Regions from separate parts of the Anoxybacillus sp. FSL W8-0382 genome, predicted to be linked through region 2. Evidence: predicted binding sites of a transcription regulator. Region 2 holds the regulator's gene; each other region holds the start of a gene.
The links. Region 2 encodes Rex, which represses fermentation and respiration genes when NADH is low (regulators of the CRP and FNR family bind a similar motif). Its sites were predicted from a motif close to TTGTGAAATATTTCACAA; they were not measured.
Positions count from the first base shown of each region.

Region 1 (3,284 bases), 860 kb from region 2:
TGAACCGTACGACGCAAACGCTGCCGTAAAACCGAGAACAGGTGCTGCTTCTTTTGGTGGGAAGATGATCGGGATCATTTGGAATGTTGACCCTGATCCCATTCCAGCAGCAATAAATAAGATCATGAAAGATACAATAAATCCGATAAAATGTTTTTCAGTTGTAAAATACATAACAGCAGCAGCGCCAAGCCCCATAACAATTAAAACGTAGTTTGTTACGCGCGCCCCTCCTAGCTTATCAGACAACCAACCACCGACTGGACGGAATGCAGCTGCTAAAAATGCTCCTAAAAAGGCAAGCGAGACGTGTTCTGGAAATTGTGATTTTAATAAAAGCGGAAACGCTGCCGCATATCCAATAAACGAACCGAACGTTGCGATATACAACCATGTCATAATCCACGTATGTTTTCTTTTTACGATGACAAACTGCTCTGATACAGATTGTTTTGCATTTGGTAAGTTATCCATACCGAAATATGCTAAAATCGTAAAAAACACAATCGGAATGACCCAAATAAACGCAGCGTTTTGTAACCAAACTTTTGTTCCATCAGCGAGAACTTGTCCTTCTCCCCCAATTGCTCCGAATACACCCGTTGTAATAATGAGCGGTGTGACAAACTGAACGACGGATACGCCCATATTTCCTAAACCGCCGTTAATACCGAGCGCCGTTCCTTTTTCTTTCTTCGGGAAAAAGAAGCTAATATTCGCTAATGCAGATGAAAAGTTTCCTCCACCGAGTCCGCAGAGGGCAGCTAGCAACAACATAACCCAATAAGGAGTATCAGGATTTTGAACCGCTATTCCAATCCCTAGCGCAGGAAGCAACAAAATCCCCGTTGAAAAAACAGTCCAGTTTCGACCGCCAAATTTTCCAACCGCAAATGTGTAAATGAAGCGTAGCGTCGCACCGACAAGTCCAGGGACAGCAGCTAACGTAAACAATTGGCTTTGCGTGAATTGGAATCCAATATCATTTAATCTGACAGCGACAACAGACCAAATTTGCCAAACAATAAATGCAAGCATTAACGTTGGAACAGAAATCCAAAGGTTTCTTCGAGCATGTTTTTTCCCTTCTTTTTCCCAAAATTCAGGGTCTTCTGGATTCCAGTATGAACCGATGCGACTTTTTCGTTCAGCATAATCTGAAGCCGTTTTCAATGGTTGACTCATAACGATCGCCTCTCCTTTTTTAACAGTATATAATTATAAAAATCATTGCTGTACTTTCATCATATAGAAAGTGTATAAACAATAATGTGATGTGCATCACATATCATGAAATGTTCATACAATGTTAAAAAATGATATTTAAGCGATCGTTTTGTGCAGTCGTCTCATAATGAGCATCGCAACGAGCATCGTCGCTGCAATCCACCAAAATCCGTACGAATATGAAGGTACCGTCAAGAATTTTGTGTAATGTAAATGGGGTAGGGTTTCTCTGAAATGGATTTGAATTGATAGGGGACTGATTTTCTCCACACAGGAGACTGAATATTCAGTCTCCTGTGTGGAAAGGGAGAATCCCCCTATTTTGTTTATTTACAGTATTTGGTTAATGATAACGTTCTTCAAACATTCGCTCGAGGGCTTCATGCGCTTCGGCAAATCCTCTTAACTTTCGCCCTGCCCATTTCTCATTAAAATCTTGAATGGTCAAATACACGATTTTTTCAGTGGCTTCTAAACTATTCAAACTGTTCATCGGTTTTAGGCGTTTCCGAATTTCCTTGATCGTTCGTTCAATGGCATTCGTCGTATAAATCACACTTCGAATACTGCTTGGATAATCCATAAATGTAAGGAGGACATCCAACTCATTGGCCCAAGATTGAACTTCTCTCGGATACTTGCTGGACCATTTCGACTCAAACTGTTGAAACATTTGTAACGCCATCTCCTTATTCGGCGCGCGATAAATCAGTTTGAGATCCTCTGCCACTTCAAATTGATCTTTTTTCCGAACACGGCTGAGGGTGTTACGGACTTTGTGAACGACACAACGCTGCACATCGGCTTTCGGATAAACCGCCTTAAAGGCTTCCTCCAACCCCGGTAGTCCATCGAATACGCCCAGAAGCACTTCCTTGACGCCTCTTTGATAGAGGTGTTGAAGGATTTCCTGCCATACATAGGCGCTTTCTTGTCCTCCCACAAAGAAATCAAGAATTTCGCGATATCCTTCTTCGTTCACCCCTAACACCACATAAATGACTTCTTTCTCCACGGTTTCGCGACGAAGTTTTACGTATAAACCATCCAAATATAAAACCGAATAACGCTGATGTAGAGGACGATTGTGCCATTTCTCGATGTCTTCCTTCACTACATCGGTAATACGACTGATTGTCGTTGGAGAATAGGCATTTCCTAAAATTCGTTCGATAAACTTGCCAATTTCCCTCGTACTCATGCCACTTTGATACATTTTGATGACGGCTTCCTCGAGCCAACCAGTATGACGTTGGTAAGGGGCAAACAGCTGCGTTTGAAATTCCCCATTTCGATCCCTTGGGACCAAAAGGCCTTCAATTCGGCCATATTGCGTATCTAGATTTCGTTGATAGTAGCCGTTTCTCATATTCGATGTTCCGGCCTGTTCGATTTCGAGGAAATGTTTGATTTCTTCCCGCATGATCAGTTCTAATTTTTCCTTTACAAACTGACGAATGACACTTTCCAGTTGATTTGCCCAGTCGACATTCGGTATACTTTTGGACATAGGTAGGGTTCTCCTTTCTCTGGAATATTTGGGTTCAATCAGAGAATACCCTACCTTTTTTCTTTTGGTCTAGCAAAATGCTTTACACAAAATTTTATACATCATCATTCCACTCTTTGGATTAAGTTTATTAGATTTACATGTTATTGGACGAAATTGGAACGAAGAAAAAAGGTTAAAAGTGCACGCTATATTCGTCGGCATTTTTTTAATTGTTGCTCATATTGCAATGATTTTTGGTATGTTGGACCCATCCTTAGGAACCGGACAAACACATCACATGAATATGTAGGAAAAGGTCAGCTATTCGCCGACCTTTTCTTTTTGACGCCACGCTTTCGGAATGTAAATACAATATGGCTCACTCGCTAAGTAATCGCCTGTCACCGCATACGCTCTCGAACGCGATCCACCACAAACATAGCGAAATTCACATACACCACATTTTCCTTTATATCCATCTGGATTTCTTAACTGCTTGAAAATTGGCGAGTGGCGATAAATGTGCGATAGTGGTTGTTCGCGTACATTTCCTGCTTTTACAGGC
Region 1 covers NZ_JBBOPX010000001.1:1,068,692-1,071,975, reverse strand. The annotation lists gene NSS60_RS05640 (NarK family nitrate/nitrite MFS transporter) at 1-1,185, opposite strand, end outside; gene NSS60_RS05635 (IS256 family transposase) at 1,571-2,737, opposite strand; gene NSS60_RS05630 (DUF6803 family protein) at 2,829-3,029, shown strand; gene NSS60_RS05625 (TIGR04053 family radical SAM/SPASM domain-containing protein) at 3,041-3,284, opposite strand, start outside.
Region 1: NSS60_RS05640 (NarK family nitrate/nitrite MFS transporter) is a predicted target of Rex. The motif match lies at 1,270-1,287, and genes of this name have one in related genera.

Region 2 (3,284 bases):
GATGTGATCGTAACCGATCGCTAAATCGTTAGCTGTTAGCACATCATTTCCGCTTGGGCGTTCGATTTCGAAACGAAACGATGCCGATTTTTCATCACCGAGTGGCTTGTCGATGATATTCATTTTTTCTAATTGTTTTCTACGGCTTTGTGCTCGCTTCGTTGTTGATGCACGAGCGATGTTGCGTTGAATAAAATCTTTTAATTTTGTAATTTCCTCTTGTTGTTTTTCATACAATTTTAGTTGTTGTTCAAATTGTTCAGCACGTTGTTGTAAGTAGCTTGTATAGTTTCCGACATATTTTTTTATTTTTGTGCGTGATAGTTCATACACTTGTGTCACGATTTGGTCAAGAAAATAGCGATCGTGGGAGACGATAAGAATGGCTCCATCGTAATTTTTTAAATATTGTTCAAGCCATTGCAACGTTTCCATATCTAAATGGTTTGTCGGTTCATCTAAAATGAGCAAATCGGGCCTTGTAAGGAGCAGTTTACCAAGCGCTAGCCTCGTCCGCTGTCCACCGCTCAATGTAGATACTTTTGTCGTATAATCGTACTGTGAGAAGCGGAGACCATGGAGAACCGAACGAATATCTGCTTCATATTGATAGCCGCCTTTTTCTTTGAATTCTGTTTGTAAACGATCATATTGCTCAAGTAGGCGCTCATAGTCAGCATCATGTAAACTCATTTGTTGTTCTAGTTCGCGTAATTGTTTTTCCATTTGTTGTAGCGGGGCAAACACATCGAGCATTTCTTCCCAAATGGAACGATGCGCTTGCAACCCTGTATATTGATCTAAATAACCGATCGTTACGTGTTTCGGTTTAATGATTTCGCCTGTGTCGTATGACAACTGTCCGGCAATGATTTTTAATAATGTCGATTTTCCCGCGCCATTTCTTCCAACTAACGCAATACGGTCTTTTTCTTGTATTTCAAGCTTAATGTCTGATAAAACTTGTTCTGCTCCATATGATTTGGATAGTTGATTTACTTGTAAAATGATCATTCTTTCTCACCTCAATCTTCTTTTGATAGTGTAACGTACTTTCTTGATATTCGGCAACACTAGTGTACGAATAACAAATTTGACAAAAATAATAATAAAGGGTACAAAGGAAAGACAGAATGAAAAAAATAGTGTATAGTTTAGAAGTGGGAAGAATTTTTTAGACGTATAGGAGAGAAAAATGAAAGCGCTAACTATTTGTGAAAGGAAATGTGGGGGATTGACTCGTGAATAATGAACAGCCAAAAATTCCGCAGGCGACCGCAAAGCGACTACCGTTGTACTATCGTTTTTTGAAAAACTTGCATGCATCAGGCAAGCAACGTGTATCTTCAGCGGAGTTAAGCGAAGCTGTAAAAGTCGATTCAGCAACGATTCGCCGAGATTTTTCATACTTTGGTGCGCTTGGAAAAAAAGGATACGGATATAATGTCAATTATTTGCTGTCATTTTTTCGTAAAACGTTAGACCAAGATGAGACGACAGAAGTGGCGTTATTTGGGGTTGGAAATTTAGGGACTGCATTTTTAAACTACAATTTCAGCAAAAACAATAATACGAAAATTGTGATGGCGTTCGATGTAGATCCAGATAAAGTCGGAACAGAAGTCGGAGGGGTTCCGGTTTATCATTTAGATGAATTGGAGGAGAAACTCGGGGGAATTGCCGTAGCGATTTTAACTGTTCCTGCCCAAGTTGCTCAACCGATTACTGACCGACTTGTTCAACAGGGGATTAAAGGGATTTTAAACTTTACACCTGCTCGCCTGCATGTGCCAGAACACATTCGTGTTCATCATATTGATTTAGCGGTCGAATTGCAGTCACTCGTTTATTTTTTAAAGCATTACGGAAATGAATAAACCTCCCGTTTATGAGCGGGAGGTTTTTTTCAATAAAGAGCGAATAGCTGTGCCAAAATCAAATGTTGCAATTAGGATGAACAGCATTGTTGTTACGTCCCAAATGCCGTCATCAGCACTATCCACAGCAAAATAAGTAAATAAAATGCCCATTAGAAAGTAAAATAGTGGTTCATATTTCATGAAAACAGCCTCCAAATGACGAATTGCATTTGTTCTGCTTCGCGCATAATCTTCTCGATTTCTTCAGCGAATAATATTTGTATGGCAACGACAAACGTGTTCATCAACACGTGTGCTGCAATAGGTACGAGAATGCGTTTTGTTTTCACATATAAGAAGGCGAACACAAACCCCATTGTCGCATACAAGAGCAAATGTTCAAACTCTAAATGAACAACAGCAAATAAAAGTGAACTGACGAGCGCTGATAAGAAAAAATTGTATTTTTGATACAACGTCCCGAAAATAATTTTCCGAAAGATGATTTCCTCTAAAATTGGTCCGACGACTGATGTAACGAGTATAAGAGCTGGTGTCAATTTGACCATTTCAACGATGCGTCTCGTGTTTTCGGACCCCATTTCGACACCAAATAGGTGCATCTCAATATTAGCTGCAATGCCTTGGGCGAAAAGAGCGAGCAAAAACCCCCCAATCGCCCAAAAGAATGACATGCCAATCGATGCTTGATGGCGATCATATGAGTATTTCATATCTTCTTTCATAAAATAAAGAACGAGAAAAAGAGCAATCGGGAAACTAATAACAGCCCAGTAACCAGAAGCGATCGATATGGCTATATCTTTATTTGATGCGTTAATAAATCCGCTATGCGCAAGTAAAGGAACGCCGACTAAACTCGATAGTTGCATAGCGACGTATGTAATGATGACATACCAATATTGCTTTTTCACATGTTCAACCCCTTCGTGCAAATTGTCTAGCTTTAGACGAGCATTTTCTAAGCGTCTGCTTCCTTAGCTGAGCGAATGATCGTCCTCTGCTTTCTAAATTGAATACTTTTTCATTTTATCATATTTTTTGTATGAATTTCGAAAGGAAAGACATAATGTTAAAGAGGGAATCATTTAATGAAAAATTTTTAACTTCCTACTTGCAAAATTAAAAAAAGTTCATTAATATAATAAGTGTGTTAGCACTCAATAAGAATGAGTGCTAATAACGGAACGAAAATCTAATTAAGGAGGTCGTTTGCCGTGTTGAAGCCACTAGGTGATCGTATTGTCATTGAATTAATTCAAACTGAAGAAAAAACAGCGAGCGGAATTGTCTTACCAGACACAGCAAAAGAAAAACCACAAGAAGGAAAAGTTGTGGCAGTTGGTTCAGGTCGCGTTCTTGATAATGGTGAGCGCGTAGCTCCAGAGGTAAGCGTTGGTGACC
Region 2 covers NZ_JBBOPX010000001.1:212,462-215,745, forward strand. The annotation lists gene NSS60_RS01245 (ABC-F family ATP-binding cassette domain-containing protein) at 1-1,014, opposite strand, end outside; gene NSS60_RS01250 (redox-sensing transcriptional repressor Rex) at 1,242-1,877, shown strand; gene NSS60_RS01255 (YdiK family protein) at 1,887-2,060, opposite strand; gene NSS60_RS01260 (CPBP family intramembrane glutamic endopeptidase) at 2,057-2,794, opposite strand; gene groES (co-chaperone GroES) at 3,098-3,284, shown strand, end outside.

Region 3 (3,284 bases), 1.2 Mb from region 2:
CTTCTCCATCCCCTCTTTCGTTTGTTCGCTATTTTCTTTCGACATATATGAATAAAATCCTGCACAGAACAAAACAAAAAGACGACATCATCTGTCGCCTTTTTGTTTTGCATGCATGACAATCTCATATAGTCGTTTTGTTTGTTCGTAAATATGTTCAGCACGGCAAATGGCCGAAATGACAGCAATTCCGTCTGCACCCGCTTCGATCACTTGTTTGGCTGTTTGTTCTGTAATTCCACCGATCGCAACGAGTGGAACACGTTTTTCATGGGCACGAATATGTTCAATCATCGTCAGTCCACATGCTTGCTTTGCATCTTCTTTGGAAACAGTTGGGAAAATCGGACCTAATCCAACATAATCGGCGCAAGCAGCAAGCGCTTTTTTTACTTCATTTAAGTTGTGAACAGATACGCCTAAATATTTATCTCCTATGCGATCGCGAACGCGTTCAGCTACTTCGTCTTCTTGACCGACATGAACGCCATCTGCCTGTAAAGCGAGGGCTAAATCGACATCGTCATTCACGATAAAAGGAATATTATACATTCGGCATCGTTCAAGTAATTTCTCGGCTAAGCGGTATTTTTCAATCCCCGTAAGCGCCCCCTTTCCTTTTTCGCGAAACTGAAACATTGTAATACCGCCTTTAATTGCTTCATCAAGCACAGCGAGCGGATCTTTCGTACAATCGATACTTCCCATAACGAAATACAACGATAGCTTCTGCTTCATCATTTATTCCCCTTGAATACGCGCGTATTGATCAACTTCTTCTGCGCTCGTTTCATGTAAAGCATTTAAAAAAGAAAGTTGAAAAGAACCAGGTACTTTTGCTTGTTTGGCTGCTTTTTCAGCCGCCACACCGTAATAAGCGAGGGCAGCAACTGATGACATCATCATATCGTCTCCTATACCTGCAAATGCACCTAATACCGAACTTAACAAACAACCTGTCCCGGTTACTTTCGTTAACATCGCATCACCATTTGAGACGATTACAATACGTTCTCCATCGGTTACTACATCATCTTTCCCTGTGACAACAACTACAGAGCGAAACATGAGTGCTGCTTTTTTCGCTACATCCACGAGGTCACTTTGAACGTCTCCTGCATCGACTCCTTTTGTACGTACTTGTTCACCCGCAATGCTCGCAATTTCCGATGCGTTCCCACGTAAAATCGAAATGTTTACTTCACGTAATATACGTCTGGCTGTTTCGGTGCGGTACGCTGTCGCACCAGCTCCAACAGGATCGAAAATGACAGGAATGTTTGCCTCATTTGCTGCTTTTCCGGCAATTAACATCGCCTCTACGTCTGTTTCGTTTAGCGTGCCAATGTTTAACACTAAAGCACGAGCTAACCGAACCATATCCGCTACTTCTTCTTTTGCATACGCCATAACAGGAGATGCGCCTACAGCAAGCAAACCATTCGCAACAAAATTGGTCACCACAACATTTGTCATATTATGTACGAGTGGTGACTCCTTCCTAACACGCGTTAACCATTGTCCTACATTCATCATTCATTCCCCCTAAAAAAAATAAAAACTAGTCGGACAGAGTCGACTAGTTTGCGTACTGAAAACATAGCCTACTTCCCTCCGCTGGTACAAACCAGATCAGGTTCAAAGGGTTGGAAAACTGATTGCGCGTTTTCCTCTCAGCCATCGCCATCCGGCACCCCTAGTAGTTTGATTGATTCAAATTTCTTTCATTTTAATACATTTTTTCTCTTGATTCAATATGGATTATTGTCAAATTCCGTTCACATTTTTGTATGAAAGTGTGATATGTATCACTTACGACGTACATATTTTCTCCTATTGTTAAAGTGTCAATAAGAAAAGGAGGGGTCATCATGTTTTGTCATCAATGTGAACAAACACCAACAGGGGGATGTACTGTTGTTGGAGTTTGCGGGAAAGATGAAACAATTGCAAGTTTGCAAGATACGATCGTATTTGCATTAAAAGGAATTGCAGCATATCGCACGCATGCCCATCAACTTGGGTATACCGATCCGTTCGTTGATACAACGACACATGAAGCGTTATATATGACGTTAACAAACTCTAACTTTAACGTACAAGAACATATAGACATGGCGATGAAAGTCGGAAGAGCAGCCATTCGCGTAATGGAACTACTCGATCGAGCACATACAGAACGACTTGGCATTCCTCAACCTGTTCGTGTAACGCAAAATAGAATTGAAGGAAAATGTATTCTCGTTACAGGACATAACTTATTTGCCCTTGAACAACTATTAAAACAAACAGAAGGAAAAGGAATTAACATTTACACACATTCCGAAATGCTTCCAGCACATGGTTACCCACAATTAAAAAAATATAAACATCTGAAAGGAAATGTCGGAAAAGCATGGTACGATCAACGTCGCCTATTTGAAAAATTCCCTGGTGCTATTTTAGCGACAACAAACTGTGTCATGCCGATAAAAGGTTCATATGCTGATCGCATGTTTTCATATGATGTAGCCGGATTAGAACATGTGCAAAAAATCGAAAACGATGATTTCACGCCGTTAATTGAGAAAGCGCTACAACTTCCAGAAGCAAACATTGAATCGGATGAAACGTTAGTGACTGGTTTCCATCACGAAACTGTAATTCAAATTTCACCAGAAATTATTCAAGCTGTAAAAGAAGGAAAAATTGAACGCTTTTTCGTTATCGCAGGTTGCGACGCTCCTGGAAAAGGCGGTGAATATTATCGCACGTTAGCTACATCGTTACCGAAAAACACTGTCATTTTAACGACATCCTGTGGGAAATTCCGCTTTAACGATGTCGACTACGGGGTTGTTCCTGGCACGAACATTCCACGATATATTGATTTAGGGCAATGCAACAACTCGATTTCGACTGTCAAAATTGCAATGGCGCTTGCGGAAGCATTCGGCTGTGAGGTCAATGAGTTACCGGTCAGCATCGTTCTTTCATGGTTTGAACAAAAAGCAGTTGCAATCTTACTCGGATTGTTTAGTTTAGGCATTCAAGACATTCGAATTGGACCGAAAGCACCGCACTTTATTTCTGAAAGTGTGTTACGCGTCCTACAAGACATGTTCGGTCTCAAACTTATCGGCGATGTAGAAGAAGATATGCAAGCGATGCTCGCACATTAAAAGGGCTGTTTCATCCAGCCCTTTTCACATTTACGAAGCTTTATTTAACCATACACTCATATTAAATCCTTCTTCTGTCACGTATCCATCGACACTCCATATTCGTTTTTTTGCTTTTTTTGC
Region 3 covers NZ_JBBOPX010000001.1:1,384,210-1,387,493, reverse strand. The annotation lists gene NSS60_RS07350 (enoyl-CoA hydratase) at 1-45, opposite strand, end outside; gene thiE (thiamine phosphate synthase) at 88-741, opposite strand; gene thiM (hydroxyethylthiazole kinase) at 742-1,536, opposite strand; TPP riboswitch at 1,593-1,708, opposite strand; gene hcp (hydroxylamine reductase) at 1,872-3,161, shown strand; gene NSS60_RS07330 (thermonuclease family protein) at 3,192-3,284, opposite strand, start outside.
Region 3: hcp (hydroxylamine reductase) is a predicted target of Rex. The motif match lies at 1,797-1,814, and genes of this name have one in related genera.